2 regions of the Pandoraea sp. CB10b_02 genome follow, and region 2 is predicted to be linked to the other one. Evidence: predicted binding sites of a transcription regulator. Region 2 holds the regulator's gene; the other holds the start of a gene.
What was found. Region 2 encodes NrdR, which represses ribonucleotide reductase genes. Its sites were predicted from a motif close to CACNANATNTNGTG; they were not measured.

Region 1 (7,916 bases), on a different contig from region 2:
CCAGCGGGAAGTCCAGACGCGGCAGCAGCATGCCGGTGAAGACGGCCGCGCCGCCCATGACCGACAGCACCATCGGGAATTCGTCGCCGATGGCGGCCTTGATGGCCGTGGCCATGCGATCGACCGAGGCGTTGACCTCGGCCGCGGAGACGATTTCTTCGGAGTTACGGAATACTTCGAGGGCTTCTTCGCGGTTCATATGGGGCGACCCTGTATAACGGTGTTGCGTGGGGGCGATGTCGCTCGGTGCGCCGGGCGTTCGCCGAATGCGGCCCGGAGTATATACGGAAAGGCCGTCGGTACGGAAAGAGCGCCGTGACGCCCGAGACTCGTGCCTCGATCCCCGCCCGCCGGCCGGAACATCCGCTACCGGCGTGGCGGCGTGGCGGCGCGTCAACGCATGCCCGGCATCATGCCTTTCATGCTGCGCATCATCTTCATCATGCCACCGCCCTTGAGCTTCTTCATCATGGTGCGCATCTGGTCGTACTGATTGAGCATGCGGTTGACCTCCTGGACCTGCACGCCCGCACCGGCCGCGATGCGGCGCTTGCGGCTGGCCTTGATCAATTCCGGCTTGGCGCGCTCGGCCGGCGTCATCGAGTTGATGATGCCCTCCATGCGGCGCACCTGCTTCTCGGCCTGGTCCATGTTGGTCTGGCTCGCGGCGGCCTGGAACTGGGCGGGCAGCTTGTCCATGAGCGACGACAGGCCGCCCATCTTTTTCATTTGCCCGATCTGCGCCTTGAAGTCGTTCAGATCGAAGTCGCCGCCTTTCTTGACCTTTTCGGCGAGCTTCTGCGCAGCCTGCACGTCCACGCCGCGCTGGGCCTCCTCGACGAGCGCGAGAATGTCGCCCATGCCGAGAATCCGGTTCGCCATGCGGTCCGGGTGGAAGACTTCGAGACCGTCGAGCTTTTCGCCCACGCCCACGAACTTGATCGGCTTGCCGGTGATGTGGCGCACCGACAGCGCCGCACCGCCGCGCGAGTCGCCGTCGAGCTTGGTGAGCACCACGCCGGTGAGCGGCAGTGCGTCGTTGAACGCACGGGCGGTGTTGACGGCGTCCTGGCCGAGCATGGCGTCGACGACGAACAGCGTTTCGATCGGTTTCAACTGCGCGTGCAGGGCGCTGATTTCCTGCATCATCGCCTCGTCGATACCCAGGCGACCGGCCGTATCGACGAGCAGCACGTCATGGTGATGGCGGCGCGCCCAGTCGAGCGCCGCGCGGGCGATGTCCACCGGCTTCTGGTCGGGCTGCGAGGGGAAGAAGTCGGCGTCGACCTGCTGCGTCACCGTCTCGAGCTGGGCGATGGCGGCCGGACGGTAGACGTCGGTCGAGACGGTCAGCACCTTCTTCTTCTGCGCGCGCAGCAGCTTGGCGAGCTTACCGACGGTCGTGGTCTTGCCGGCGCCCTGCAGGCCGGCCATGAGGATGATGGCCGGCGGCGTGGTCGCGAGATTGAGCTCGGCGGCGCGGCCTTCGTAATCACCGCCCATGAGCGCGGTGAGCTCGCGCTGCACCACGCCCACGAGCGCCTGACCCGGCGAGAGGCTCGAGATCACTTCCTCGCCGAGGGCCTTTTCCTTCACCTTGGCGATAAAGTCGCGCACCACCGGCAGGGCGACGTCGGCCTCGAGCAGGGCGAGACGCACTTCACGCAGCATTTCCTGCGTATTGGCCTCGGTCAGGCGGGCTTCGCCGCGCAGCGTCTTGACGACCTTGGCGAGGCGCGTAGTGAGATTGTCGAGCATGAAACGTATCCTGTAAGACCGGCTGTGGCCCCGCGCGCGCGTCCTCGGCGAGGATGGCAGGCACGGCAGCGCGCCCCTCATGGGCTGGTGTAAACTTCAGACATGACTATTTTACTGTATGCGCTGACCACCATCCTCTACGCCGGGCTGGCGGTTTGTTCGTGGCAAGGCTACCGGCGCGACGCCGCGCTCGCCCTGGCGGGCGGGCAGCTCGCGCCTGCGCCGGTCGCGGGCACGCCCTCGCGCTGGCCGATGCAGCTCTCGCTGTTCGTCGTGCTCGTGCTGCATGGGGTGCTGCTGCATCAGACGATCTTCCGCGCACAGAGCATGCACTTCGGCTTCGCGTACATGCTCTCGGCCATGCTGTGGCTCTCGGTGGGCATCTACTGGATCGAGAGTTTCTTCTTCCCGCTCGACAGCCTGCGGCTGATGGTCACACCGGTGGCCGCCGTCGCGTGTCTGTTGCCGATGATTTTTCCGGATGTGCGCATTCTCGGCTTTGCGGCCGATCCGATTTTCAAGGCGCACTTCATCATCGCCAACATGGCCTACGGGCTGTTCGCGCTCGCCGCGCTTCACGCGCTGCTGATGATCTATGCGGAGCGTCACCTGCACCCCTCGCGAAGCGGCGAGGCGACCGGCTGGCTCTCCCGCTGGCTCGAGACGCTGCCCCCGCTGCTCACCATGGAGAAGCTGTTGTTCCGCCTGATCGGCGCCGGCTTCGTGCTGCTCACGCTGACGCTGATCTCGGGCGTGATGTTCTCCGAGGCGCTGTTCGGGCGCGCCGTGCGCATCGATCACAAGACGGTGTTCGCGGTGGTGTCGTGGGTAATGTTCGGGGCGGTGCTGCTCGGGCGGCACTTCTACGGGTGGCGCGGCAAGGTCGCGCTGCGTTGGGTTCTGGCGTCGTTCGTGGCGCTGTTGCTGGCGTATGTCGGTTCTCGCTTCGTCCTTGAGGTGGTGCTGCATCGCATGACGGAGACTTGAAGCGCGATGCGCAATATCCTGCTGTTACTCCTGCTGTTGATTGCCGGGACCTGGTGGATGCGCCACAACGAGCGCAAGCGCGACGCCGAGCGCATGCGTGCGCCGCCGTCCAACGGCGCACGCACGACGGCGCAGCAGTCGCTGCCGCCGGCCGAGCGCATGGTGCGCTGCGACGAATGCGACACCTACCTTCCCGAGAGCGAATCCGTGGCGGGCGCCGGCGGCACGCACTTTTGCAGCGGCGCGCATCGCGACGCCTATCTCGCGCGCGAACGCCGCGCCTGAGCGCGCCCGCGCGAACCGTGCGCGCATCGATACCGCATTCTTCCCTCGCTCTCCTCAAGGCGGCAAGGCGGCGCCAGCGCGCTGCCTTGCACATGCCTGTCGCATGCACTAAAACTCAGTTACCGACCCCATCGACAAGACGCGCGACAAGCCGCGCGACAAGGCGCGCGAAGGGGGGCGACGACAGGAGGGCGCACTATGCTAATGCGCAGACGGATGTATTTCCTTCTTCCCGATCTGGCCAGTGCCCAGCGCACGATGAGCGACTTGCTGCTTGCCCGGATCGAGGAGCGTCACATCCACTTCATGGCGCGTGACGAAATGGACCTGGAGGGACTGCACGAGGCGAACCTGCTTCAGACCTCCGATATCGTGCACGGCGCGGAAGCCGGGCTCGTGATCGGCGGTTTCTGTGGGCTGGCCGTCGGTGCGGTCGCCGCGTTTTTCCCCATCGTGGGTACGCGCCCCCAGTGGGAGCTGATGATCGTGACGGCGCCGCTCGGCGCGCTCTTCGGCGCCTGGGTGTCGAGCATGATCGGCGTGTCGGTGCCGAACTCGCGACTCAAGGCGTTTCGCGAACCGCTCGAGCGCGGCATGATCCTGCTGATGGTGGACGTGCGGGACGGGCGCGTCGACGAGATTCGCGACATGCTCAAGGCGCATCACCCGGAAGCGCACATGGAAGGCGTGGAAGCTGCCATTCCGGCGTTCCCCTGATCGGCGCACACGGCGCGAGGTGACGGATTCGACGACGCAAGAACGGGTTTCATCGGCCGGCAACGGCCCTTGGCGCCGCCCCTGTGAGCGGCGCGGGATGGTGCGCGTGTCGCGCGACACGAGAGCGACGCCATCCCCGGGCGTGGTCACGCCCACGGAAGCCTCTCGGCCAGGTGCGGCGAGAGGCTTCTTCTTTCGCGGCACGCGCGCCCTGGGGCGTCGCCACGCCAAGTGGGCTACAATGCCTCCCCTCGCTCCACGGGAGTTCTTCGTGCCCGTCATGCTCCAGTCATCTCCATCCCCTAAGGTTGCGCTCCGGCGTGAGCCCGCATCCCCGCTTCGCCCGAGACATCCGGATCGTCCTGATCGTCAGGACCGTTCGTGCGACGCCCGCCACGGTGTCGTTGCACCGAGCGCGTTCGTGCGCGCCGCGGCTCCGGCCTCGGCCGCGACGGACCGGGTGTGGGCAGCGGGCGCGTCCGGCGTGCCGTGCGTCGCGGCGTTGGCGCGAGGTGACGCATGAACGCCCCGGACACACTGCCCGTGTTGACGCTCGACGGCGAGGGCTGGGTGCGCGAAGCGGAACATCTGCCGTCGCCGAACTTCGACGCCCGGCCGCAGGGTATGCCGACCGAGCTGCTCGTGGTGCACAACATCTCGCTGCCGCCGGGACAGTTCGGCGGCCCCGAGATCGCGGCGTTCTTCCAGAACCGTCTCGATCACGACGCGCATCCGTTCTTCGACGAGATCCGCGGCGTACACGTCTCGTCGCACTTTCTCGTGCGGCGCGATGGTGCGTTGCAGCAGTTCGTGTCGTGCGACGCGCGTGCGTGGCATGCCGGAGCGTCGTCGTTCGCCGGCCGCACGCGCTGCAACGATTTTTCGATCGGTGTGGAACTCGAAGGCGCCGACGACGTGCCGTTCACGTCCGCGCAGTACGTCACGCTGGCGGCGCTCACGCGGCTGTTGCTTGAGCGTTATCCGATTCGGGCGGTGGCCGGACACGCCGACATAGCGCCGGGGCGCAAGACCGACCCGGGACCGCATTTCGAGTGGCGGCGCTTGCGCAAGATGGCGGGCCTGAGCCCCGCGGCATTGCCGTTTCAGCCGGCCGATTAATCCCCATGCGTGGGTAGGTTTTGCTTGACACGACGGCGCCACGGGCGTTCCCGGCAGTAGAAATTTTTGGGTTTGCGGAGTGCGTCATCTCCACTATACTTAGTGCCAATTCGAGCGCTGACCACTATATCTAGTGGTTGATGTGGAGATCGGCGCCGAAAGCAAAACCCTCAATACCGTGCTTGTCCTGCGGCGTCTCGCGCGGGGCGGCATAGCAGCAAAGCCGTGCAGCGGACACCTCGAACCCTTGGCCGTCCGTCGGTCGTGCGGTGTTCAGCACTTCGCTCCATCGGCGCCCCCCAGGGCGTATTTTTGCCGGCACTGAAACCGGTAGAGACGCGCTAACAGCACCATCTCATTGGAACGGGAGTTTTTTACATGCAGACTAACGAAAACCTCACCCGCCCGAACCCGACGCCTGCGGCGAATGCCGGCAACGGCGCGGGTGCGTCGGCGCCCCAGACCACGGGCGCATTCCAGCCGGCGACCAACGCCGACTACAAAGTGATTCGACGCAACGGCGCGGTGGTGGGTTTCGAGCCGTCGAAGATCGCGATCGCCGTGACCAAGGCGTTCCTGGCCGTCAACGGCGGGCAGGGCGCGGCTTCGGCGCGCGTTCGCGAACTCGTGGAGCAGTTGACGCAGAACGTCGTGCGCGCGCTGGTGCGCAGCCGCCCGAACGGCGGCACCTTCCACATCGAAGACATTCAGGATCAGGTCGAACTGGCGCTCATGCGCGAAGGCGAGCACAACGTGGCGCGCGCCTATGTGCTCTACCGTGAGAAGCGCTCGCAAGAGCGCGCGCACGCGGTCGAGGCCGCGCCGCAGACCGCCACGCCCGCCGCACCGGTGCTGCATGTCACCGACAACGGCGTGAGCCGCCCGCTCGACATGGCCGCCCTGCGCGCCGTGGTGCAGGCCGCTTGCGAGAACCTGGGCAGCGAAGTCGATGCCGAGCCGATCCTCGCCGAGACCATCAAGAACCTGTACGACGGCGTGCCGCTGTCCCAGGTCTACGACTCGGCAATCCTCGCCTCGCGCACCCTGATCGAAAAGGAACCGGCTTACAGCCAGGTCACCGCCCGCATTCTGATGCACACGATTCGCCGCGAGATCCTCGGCGAAGAAGTGCCGCAGGCCGAAATGCCGGCGCGCTACGTCGAGTACTTCCCGCGCTTCATCAAGCAGGGCGTCGAAGCCGAACTGCTCGACGAGCAGCTGCTCTCGTTCGACCTCGCCAAGCTGGGCGCCGCGCTCGACGCCTCGCGCGACCTGCAGTTCAATTACCTGGGACTGCAGACGCTGTACGACCGCTACTTCCTGCACATCGACGGTCACCGCATCGAAATGCCGCAGGCGTTCTACATGCGCGTGGCAATGGGCCTGGCGCTCAACGAAGTCGAGCGGGAAGCGCGCGCGATCGAGTTCTACCAGATCCTGTCGAGCTTCGACTTCATGAGCTCGACGCCGACGCTGTTCAACTCCGGCACGCGTCGCTCGCAACTCTCGTCGTGCTACCTGACGACCGTCTCCGATGATCTGGAAGGCATCTACGAAGCGCTCAAGGAAAATGCGCTGCTCTCGAAGTTCGCCGGCGGCCTGGGCAACGACTGGACGCAGGTGCGCGCGCTCGGCTCGCACATCAAGGGCACGAACGGCAAGAGCCAGGGCGTGGTGCCGTTCCTGAAGGTGGTCAACGACACGGCCGTGGCCGTGAACCAGGGCGGCAAGCGCAAGGGCGCCGTGTGCGCCTATCTGGAAACGTGGCACCTGGACATCGAAGAATTCCTGGAGCTGCGCAAGAACACCGGCGACGATCGTCGCCGCACGCACGACATGAACACGGCGAACTGGATTCCCGATCTGTTCATGAAGCGCGTGATGGAAGGCGGCGAATGGACGCTGTTCTCGCCGTCGACCTGCCCGGATCTGCACGACAAGTACGGCAAGGCCTTCGAGCAGGCTTACACGGCCTATGAAGACAAGGCCGCGCGCGGCGAGATCAAGCTGTTCAAGAAGGTGCCGGCGCAGGCGCTGTGGCGCAAGATGCTGGGCATGCTGTTCGAGACCGGCCATCCGTGGATCACGTTCAAGGATCCGTGCAACATCCGCTCGCCGCAACAGCACGTGGGCGTGGTGCACTCGTCGAACCTGTGCACGGAAATCACGCTCAACACGAGCGACACCGAAATCGCCGTGTGCAACCTCGGTTCGGTGAACCTCGTGGCGCACATGAAGCAGACCGCCAACGGTTACGAGCTCGATCACGAGAAGTTGCAGCGCACCATTCGCGTGGCGATGCGCATGCTCGATAACGTCATCGACATCAACTACTACGCGGTGCCGAAGGCGCGCAATTCGAACCTGCATCACCGTCCGGTGGGCATGGGCATCATGGGCTTCCAGGACTGCCTGCACCTGCTGCGCACGCCGTATGCGTCGCAGGCCGCCGTCGAGTTCGCCGATCGTTCGATGGAAGCCGTGTGCTACTACGCCTACTGGGCGTCGACCGAACTGGCCAAGGAGCGTGGTCAGTATTCATCGTACAAGGGCTCGCTGTGGGACCGCGGCATCCTCCCGCAAGACTCGCTCAAGCTGCTGGCCGAGGAGCGCGGCGGCTACGTGGACGTCGACATGTCGGCCACGCTCGACTGGGACAGCCTGCGCAAGCACATCGCTGCCCACGGCATGCGCAACTCGAACTGCGTGGCGATCGCACCGACCGCGACGATCTCGAACATCATCGGCGTGTCCGCCTGTATCGAGCCGACGTTCCAGAACCTGTACGTGAAGTCGAACCTGTCGGGCGAGTTCACGGTGGTCAACGAGTATCTGGTGCGCGATCTGAAGGCTCGCGGCCTGTGGGACGAAGTGATGGTCGCCGACCTGAAGTACTTCGACGGCTCGCTCTCGCGTATCGACCGCGTACCGGCCGACCTGCGCGAGATCTATGCCACGGCGTTCGAAGTCGAGCCGAAGTGGCTGGTCGAGGCGGCGTCGCGTCGTCAGAAGTGGATCGACCAGGCGCAGTCGCTCAATATCTATATGGC
Region 2 (7,916 bases):
CGAAGACTACGAACTGATGGTGCCCGTGCAGGCGCTCTCGGCGGTGGGGCATCGCGTGGAGGTGGTCTGCCCCGGCAAGAAGGCCGGCGACAAGGTGCGCACGGCCATTCACGACTTTGAAGGCGATCAGACCTACAGCGAGAAGCGCGGGCACGACTTCACGCTCACCGCCACGTTCGACGGGCTGTCGGCCGCCGATTTCGACGCGCTCGTGATTCCGGGCGGACGTGCGCCCGAATATCTGCGGCTCAACGACGAGGTGCTCGCGGCCGTGCGTCACTTCGCCGAGAACGACAAGCCGATTGCCGCGATCTGTCATGGCGCGCAGTTGCTGGCCGCGGCCGGCGTCATCGAGGGGCGCGAGTGTTCCGCGTATCCGGCGTGCGCGCCGGAAGTGCGCCTTGCCGGCGGGAAATACATGGAGATCGGCATCGACGAGGCGCATACCGACGGCAAGCTCGTGACCGCGCCGGCGTGGCCCGCACATCCGGCGTGGATCGCGCAGTTCCTCGCGGTGCTCGGGACGAAGATCGAACTCTGATTCGTATCGCTCGCGTTCGTCCTGTTCCTCCCGTCCTTCCGGTCGTTCCGTTGTTCCATTCGCCGGCCGGACCCGGCCCCCCGCGCGCGGGGGGGCTTTTCATTCGTGCGCCGCGCGCTATCGGGCGAGCCCGCTCATCGCGCGCAGCCGCGCATCGGCCTGCGCGAGCGCGTGCTCGCTGAAGACTTCGATGCCATGACGCCGCAGCCACGCGGCCGTCACGCCTTCTCCGGCGATTTTTCTTGCGCGGAACGAACCGTCGTAAATCGTCGAGCTGCCGCACGACGGGCTGCCTTCCTTCAACACGGCAATGCGTATGCGGTGGACCTGCGCCAAGGCGAGGGCGCGTTGCGCGCCCTCGAGGAAGGCCGCGCTCACGTCCGCGCCGGTGCTGTCCGTCACCCGCGCGAGCGATCGCCACACCGCCTCGCCGCTCGACGCGCCGGAGATCTCGGCGGGCGCGCGCGGCGTCGGCAGGCCGCCGGCCACTTCGGGACAGATCGGGACGATGAGATCAGCCGCGCGCCAGCGTTCGAGAATGGCGGCGTCGCTCGTGCAGGCGGCGTGGCGTCCGTCATAGCGGACCGGCTGGCCGAGCAGACAACCGCTGACAAGGATACGAGGCGGGAAAGACATGCGCGCAGACTATCATGGCGGCGGCTCTGTCCCAAGTTGACGCGTTTCCGAAAGCTCGCCGCCCGACACCGCAGCACTATCGGTCGAACCCGACCCCGGGCGGCCGGCTCGCGATTCGCGGCCTTCCCGACGTCTATCAATGCGCCCTCGAGCGGCCCTATCTCGCAGCGCTGTGGCTCGATAATCGCGCGCTGTACGACGGCGAGATGCGCAACCTCGGCGTCATCTGGCGCGACAAGAACGACCCGCCGTATGCGACGACGGTGAACTTCACCGGATGTCTGGGCGCAGGGATGAATTCCGCGGGCGTTGTGGCAGCGCCGGCGGTGCATGGCGGCATACCTCGCGCCAACACGTCGATTGCCGCCATGACCGTTGGCCGGCGCCTTCGCACCTTCGCGCGTTACGCGAGACACAGGACGCGAAATTGGCGTGAGATGCCCTCAGAAATCCGCTCGGTGCGCTGGCGCTGTCCGCTGAAATGGCGTTCCGGCTGGGACGGCCCGGCACGTCCGACATCCTGCCGTGGACGACGAGCACGAGCGGCATCGTCCATTCCGTGGGCACGCATGTATCCCGCGCGTGCGGCGGCGATCAGCGCGCAACAGTCGCCGTTTCCGGTCTCCGGCCTCCGGCCTCCGGCCGTCGTCCGTGATCGTCACGAACGGCGCGGCGGGGCCGCGAGCAGCGTGCTGGCGGCACTCATCAATGCATCGATGGCTGCGCGAAGCTTGGGCGACGGATGCCGAGTATCGGGCCAGACCAGATGCAGCGGCGTGGCTGGCGCATAGTGATGCGGCAGCAGTTGGACGAGGCGTCCGCGATCGAGCGATTGCACGACCAGCCAGTGCGGCAGGCAAGCGATGCCGAGCGCCTGTTCCGCGGCTTCGCGCAGCGTGACGAGATCGTCGAGAACGAAACGCGGCGCGCGGCGGGTGTCTCGCGGCATCGCCAGGGCCGGCCATTCGTAGAAATTGCCGTTGCGGCCGTACATCAACCGTTCGTGGGCGCCGAGATCGGCGCTTGTGTGGGGGGTGCCATGCTCGGCGAGATAGGCGGGCGCCGCGCACAACATCATCGTCTGCTCGCCGAGCGGCCGCGCCTTGAGGCCCGGGGTGTCGTCGAGGCGACCGCTGCGCACCGCCAGGTCGTAGCCTTCCTCGATCAGATCGACGCGCCGGTCGCTGAACGCCATCTCGAGGCGCAGTTGCGGATGCGCTCTCGCCAGCGCCAGCAACACGGGCGCAATGCACTGGCGGCCGACCTGGACCGGCATCGTGACGCGAAGCATGCCCATCGGCGTCTGCGAACCGGCACTCAGCTCGCTTTCCGCCTCCGAGAGCTCGGCCAGCACCTTCGTGCAGCGTTGATAGAACGACTGACCCTCGTCGGTCAGATGCTGGCTGCGCGTGGTGCGATGAAACAGGCGCACCCCGAGCCGCGTCTCGAGTCGACCGACGCGCTTGGCGACGGCGGAGCGGGTGAGGTGCAGGCGTTGTGCGGCGCCGGAAAAACTGCCGGCGTCGGCGGCCGCCACGAACGCGGAAATGCCCGAGAGCCGGTCCGGTGTATAAGCGTCATTGGTGCTCATTTATCTCCAATATGAAGAGAATTTGCCATCACTGCCGCTAAGTATTCTCCAATAAGCTTATGGTGTCCACCCGGCATGCCGGGGCAACTCCATCAGACAGAGGATCGGTGATGAACACGATGCAGCAATGGCAGATGACAACGCTCGGCGAGACGGCGCTCGAGCGCGCGACAGTGGCGATTCCACGGCCCGGCCCGGGCGAGGTACTGGTAAAGGTCGGCGCGGTGTCGCTCAACTACCGCGACGCGTTGATGATCGACTCCGGCATGGGCCTGCCGCTCACGTTCCCGTATGTACCGGGCTCCGACATGGCGGGCGAAGTGGTCGCCGTGGGCGGCGGTGTCACGCGGGTTCGCGCAGGCGAGCGCGTGGTCAACACATTCTGGGATCGCTGGATCGACGGCGAGCGGGCGCCGGCGGGTTTGCAAATTTTCGGCGGGACGCTGCAGGGCGTGCTGCGCGAGTACGCGGTGTTCCCCGAGGACGCCGTGGTGCGTGCGCCGGCCACGCTCGACGACGTGGCCGCCTCGACCCTGACCTGTGCCGGCCTCACCGCGTGGTCGGCGCTGTTTGGCCACGGGCGCCGTCTGGCAGCCGGCGAGACGGTACTCGCGACCGGCACGGGCGGCGTGGCGCTGTTCGGGGCGCAACTGGCGCTGGCCCACGGAGCCCACGCGATCGTCACGAGCGCCAGCGAAGCGAAACTCGCGCGGGTGCGGGCGCTTGGCGTGACGCACGGTGTGCCGCGTCGGGACGGCTGGTCCGAAGACGTGCTGCGGCTCACCGAAGGGCGGGGCGTCGAACAGGTGCTGGAACTCGCCGGAGGCGACATGGGCGAGACGATGAGCGCGCTTGCCCATGGCGGCAAGGTTTCCGTCATCGGCATGCTGGGCGGCCAGACGTTGCAATTGCCCGTCTACCCGGTGCTGCTCAAGCGCGCCCACATCCAGGGAATCGGCGTGGGGCATCGGGCGGGACTCGAGTCGCTGGTGACGATGATCGAGCGCCACGCCATCACGCCGGTGGTGGACGCCGTCTACGATTTCGCGGACTTCAGGCAGGCGCTGGCGCACCTGCGGCGCGGCGCCTTCGGCAAGGTGGTGGTGCGCGTGGACGGGGCGCCGGCCCGGGTTGCCTAAGGCTGAAAGCTCGCATACACTATCGACGCCACAAACCCCGCGTGACTGGCGATTAGGGCGCACAGCCTTGTGTGTCCGAGGTGGAGCAACCCACCGGGAAGCGCCGGGGTCTTATTTGCCGTTCGCCTGGGCAGCCGTGATGGTTGGTGCTGCCCTGTCTATCGTCTTCCAAAGCACAAAGGAAGGCGCGCCGCACCATCCCCTCCCGGAAAACCTGTTCAATTCAACGGAAACGCCATGTTCGACAAATCGAAATCCACTGTTGCCGCCGTCGATCCCGACGTTTGGGCTGCGATTCAGAAGGAAAACCAGCGTCAGGAAGATCACATCGAGCTGATCGCCTCGGAAAACTACACCAGCCCGGCCGTGATGGAAGCGCAGGGCTCGCAGTTGACCAACAAGTATGCGGAAGGTTATCCGGGCAAGCGCTATTACGGGGGTTGCGAGTACGTCGACGTGGTCGAGCAGTTGGCCATCGATCGCGTGAAGGCCCTGTTCGGCGCCGAAGCCGCGAACGTGCAGCCGAACTCCGGTTCGCAGGCGAACCAGGGCGTGTATTTCGCCATGCTCAAGCCGGGCGACACGATCATGGGCATGAGCCTCGCCCATGGCGGTCACCTCACGCACGGCTCGCCGGTGAACATGTCGGGCAAGTGGTTCAACGTGGTGAGCTACGGCCTCAATGAAGCCGAGGACATCGATTACGACGCGGCCGAGAAGCTCGCGCAGCAGCATAAGCCGAAGATGATCGTGGCAGGCGCCTCGGCCTTCTCGCTGAAGATCGATTTCGAGCGCATGGCCCGTATCGCCAAGTCGGTCGGTGCGTATTTCATGGTCGACATGGCCCACTACGCCGGTCTGATCGCCGCGGGCGTGTATCCGAATCCGGTGCCGCACGCCGACTTCGTGACCACGACCACGCACAAGAGCCTGCGTGGCCCGCGCGGTGGCGTGATCCTGATGAAGGCCGAGTTCGAGAAGCAGATCAATTCGGCGATCTTCCCGGGCATCCAGGGCGGCCCGCTCATGCACGTGATCGCCGGCAAGGCCGTGGCGTTCAAGGAAGCCGCGACACCCGAATTCAAGGCGTATCAGGAACAAGTGGCGAAGAACGCGCGCGTGCTGGCCGAGACGCTGGTCAAGCGCGGTCTGCGCATTGTGTCGGGCCGCACCGAATCCCATGTGATGCTGGTCGACCTGCGTGCGAAGCACATCACCGGCAAGGCGGCGGAAGCGGCGCTGGGTGAAGCGCACATCACCGTCAACAAGAACGCGATCCCGAACGATCCGGAAAAGCCGTTCGTCACGAGCGGCGTGCGTCTGGGTTCGCCGGCAATGACCACGCGCGGCTTCAAGGAAGCGGAGGCCGAACTGGTCGGCAACCTGATCGCCGACGTGCTGGACAATCCGGAAAACGCCGAGACGATCGCCACGGTGCGCGCCAAGGTCGCCGAGCTGACCAAGCGTTTCCCGGTCTACGGCTAAGCGGCGGGCCCCACACGCATGCGCTGCCCGTTCTGCCGACACGACGACACGCAGGTCATCGACTCGCGTGAAGCGGAAGACGGCGCCGCCATCCGGCGGCGTCGGAAATGCCCGTCGTGCGACAAGCGCTTCACCACATACGAGCGCGTCGAGCTCGCGATGCCGGCTGTCGTCAAGAAAGACGGCAGCCGCGCCGAGTATGATCGCGCGAAGGTGCGCGCGAGCATGCAACTGGCGATTCGCAAGCGTCCCGTGAGTGCCGAAGCCATGGATGCCGCGATCGCGCGCATCGAATACAAGCTGCTGGCCGGCGCGGAGCGCGAAGTGATGAGCCAGCGCATTGGCGAACTGGTCATGCGCGAGCTCAAGCGGCTGGACAAGATCGCGTATATCCGGTTTGCGTCGGTGTACCGCAGCTTCGAGGACATTGCGGAGTTCCGCGACGTGCTCGAGGAGATCGACAGCGCCGACCTGAAGCCGAAGCGCAAGCCGGTGTGACCCGGTCGCGCAGTCGCGCGCAGGTCGGGAGTGGTTGCAGCAAGTTGGACGGAAAACCCGTCGCGCCTGAAAGGGCGCGGCGGGTTTTTTATTGGTGCGAGCCGTTTCCCAATATTGGCTATTGGCCGTTGTTTGCGTACATCAAAATTTTTTATTTTGGGATTTTGTTATTGGATTATTGGGCTTTTTGGGAAAGTCCCAGTGTTTTAAAGAATTATTTTGTTGTGAAAGTTCTCAATTTAATTATTTCTCCGGCTTTGAGTTAAGTATCAAAAATCAGTGATTTCGGGCTTGTTTCGATAATCCGCCTTTTAGACTTCGTGAGCCTTGACGCAGGTCGTAGCGCCGTGTCTGGAGTGCGATGGGAGAAAACTCATCGTTTTTCACGAATTAATTTATGGATTATCGAATGCAAAAGGTTCATCCGAAGTCGAACGCCCTACGTCAGACGAAGATTTGCATGGCTGCAGCGACGGTGGTGGCGGCAGCCGCTTTGCCCGGTTATGCGGTGGCCGAGGAAAGTGCCGCCCCCGCGTGGCAGACGACCAAAGAAGGCCGTCAGAAAGCGCTGAACGGCAAGATCAGCGCAAGCGAAAACGCACCGGCCAAATGGAAAGACGCTGACGAAGCATTGCGTCATCAGAAGTCGTTTGGGCGTTTCGCGAGCACCGTTCGCGAAGCGCTCGGAAAGCCGGCCAGCAAGGAAAAGCTCCAGGCCCTTGGCGAAGTGAAGCGGGCCGTTGAGGCTGAAATTACCGTGATCGCGTCGAAAAATCCGACCGAAGGCGAAGCACCCGCGCACGACAAGGAACACGCGACGGCGCTGGGTGCCCTTAAGGAGGCACTGGCGAAGATCGACGCCGAAGCCAAACTCGCCGCTTCCAATGATGACCGGAAGGCACTTGATGCTCTCGTCGCCGAAGCCAAGGTGAATGGGGCCATCACGGCCGCGCAGACCGCCCTCGACGGCGCCAAGAAGAATCTGGATGACTTCAACCTGCTCAAGCACAAGCAGAGCGTCTGGGAAGCGGTGGACAGCGACGAGATGGTCGCGCGACTCGACAAGACCTTCGTGCTCGACGCAAACGCGCCCAACGCCGAAAAGAATGGCACGAAGTCGGCATGGTCCGACATGAACCTCCAGACGTTCAAGTCGGACGACGCGGTTGGCACGACCGCCAACGCGCACACCAAACTGGCTCAAGGCGCCACGCTTGAACTGGGCAGCTTTTCCGGCAGCGATTCCGACGCCATTTACGGCCTGGCGGAAAACAACGGTCAGAAGACGCGCGCCATCGACACCCTTCGCATTCTCGCGGACGCCGATCATCGAGTGCATGTCGCCGACGGCGTGCTGAGCATGAAAAACGGGATCGAAGGCAGCGGCAAGATTGCGATCGACGTGGGTCCGAAGGGCGAACTGAACTTCCTGGCAGACGGTGTGGGCGTCGACGCCGGCGCGCAGCAGGTGACGCTCACGGCCACGGGCCCGGCAAGCGGCTCGGCCGAGGCAGCCGGCAAGATCGCGTTCGGCAAGGGCACGAGCGCCGGCAAGGCCCGCATCGAGGTCGTCAATGGCGCGGCGCTGGGCTTTTCGGAAGGGGCCAACGCAGGCGCGAGCACGATCAACATCGGCGGGACGATCACCCAGGACGAAGTTGAAGCCGCCAAGGCGCTCGACGAGAACAGCACCCTGGCCGAGGCCACGGCCGCCAGCGCGACTTTCGATGGGGCATCGGCCGCCGACGCCACGATCCGCAATAGCGGCAACCTGACCTTCACGGGCGCAGATCTGGGCAACGCGAAGATCACGAACGAAGTGAAGGGCATCGTGAAGATCGAAGGCAAGCCGTTCAAGCTCGAGGACAGCGAGCGTCCCGAGACGCGGGCCTCGGTCGCCGGCAATGCCGAGCTGACCAACCGCGGCACGCTGACCGTGACGGACGCCAAGCTCGGCAACATGCACCTGACAAACGAGGGGCAGGCGTCCATTATTGATCCGGCCCCTGTGAACTTGTATCAAGCT

Region 1: a site for NrdR is predicted at 4,989-5,002, ahead of CDN36_RS11265 (ribonucleoside-diphosphate reductase subunit alpha). Genes of this name have one in related genera too.

What each region holds. Positions count from the first base shown of each region.
Region 1 covers NZ_NJGW02000008.1:220,546-228,461, reverse strand. Annotated here, with positions in the region: gene CDN36_RS11295 (hypoxanthine-guanine phosphoribosyltransferase) at 1-199, opposite strand, end outside; gene ffh (signal recognition particle protein) at 394-1,758, opposite strand; gene CDN36_RS11285 (cytochrome C assembly family protein) at 1,861-2,745, shown strand; gene CDN36_RS11280 (PP0621 family protein) at 2,752-3,030, shown strand; gene CDN36_RS11275 (DUF1269 domain-containing protein) at 3,235-3,747, shown strand; gene ampD (1,6-anhydro-N-acetylmuramyl-L-alanine amidase AmpD) at 4,267-4,866, shown strand; gene CDN36_RS11265 (ribonucleoside-diphosphate reductase subunit alpha) at 5,245-7,916, shown strand, end outside.
Region 2 covers NZ_NJGW02000007.1:238,368-246,283, forward strand. Annotated here, with positions in the region: gene CDN36_RS10215 (DJ-1/PfpI family protein) at 1-541, shown strand, start outside; gene CDN36_RS10220 (2-thiouracil desulfurase family protein) at 659-1,177, opposite strand; gene CDN36_RS10225 (LysR family transcriptional regulator) at 1,836-2,768, opposite strand; gene CDN36_RS10230 (zinc-dependent alcohol dehydrogenase family protein) at 2,888-3,907, shown strand; ZMP/ZTP riboswitch at 3,939-4,046, shown strand; gene glyA (serine hydroxymethyltransferase) at 4,145-5,392, shown strand; gene nrdR (transcriptional regulator NrdR) at 5,411-5,890, shown strand; gene CDN36_RS10245 (hypothetical protein) at 6,351-7,916, shown strand, end outside.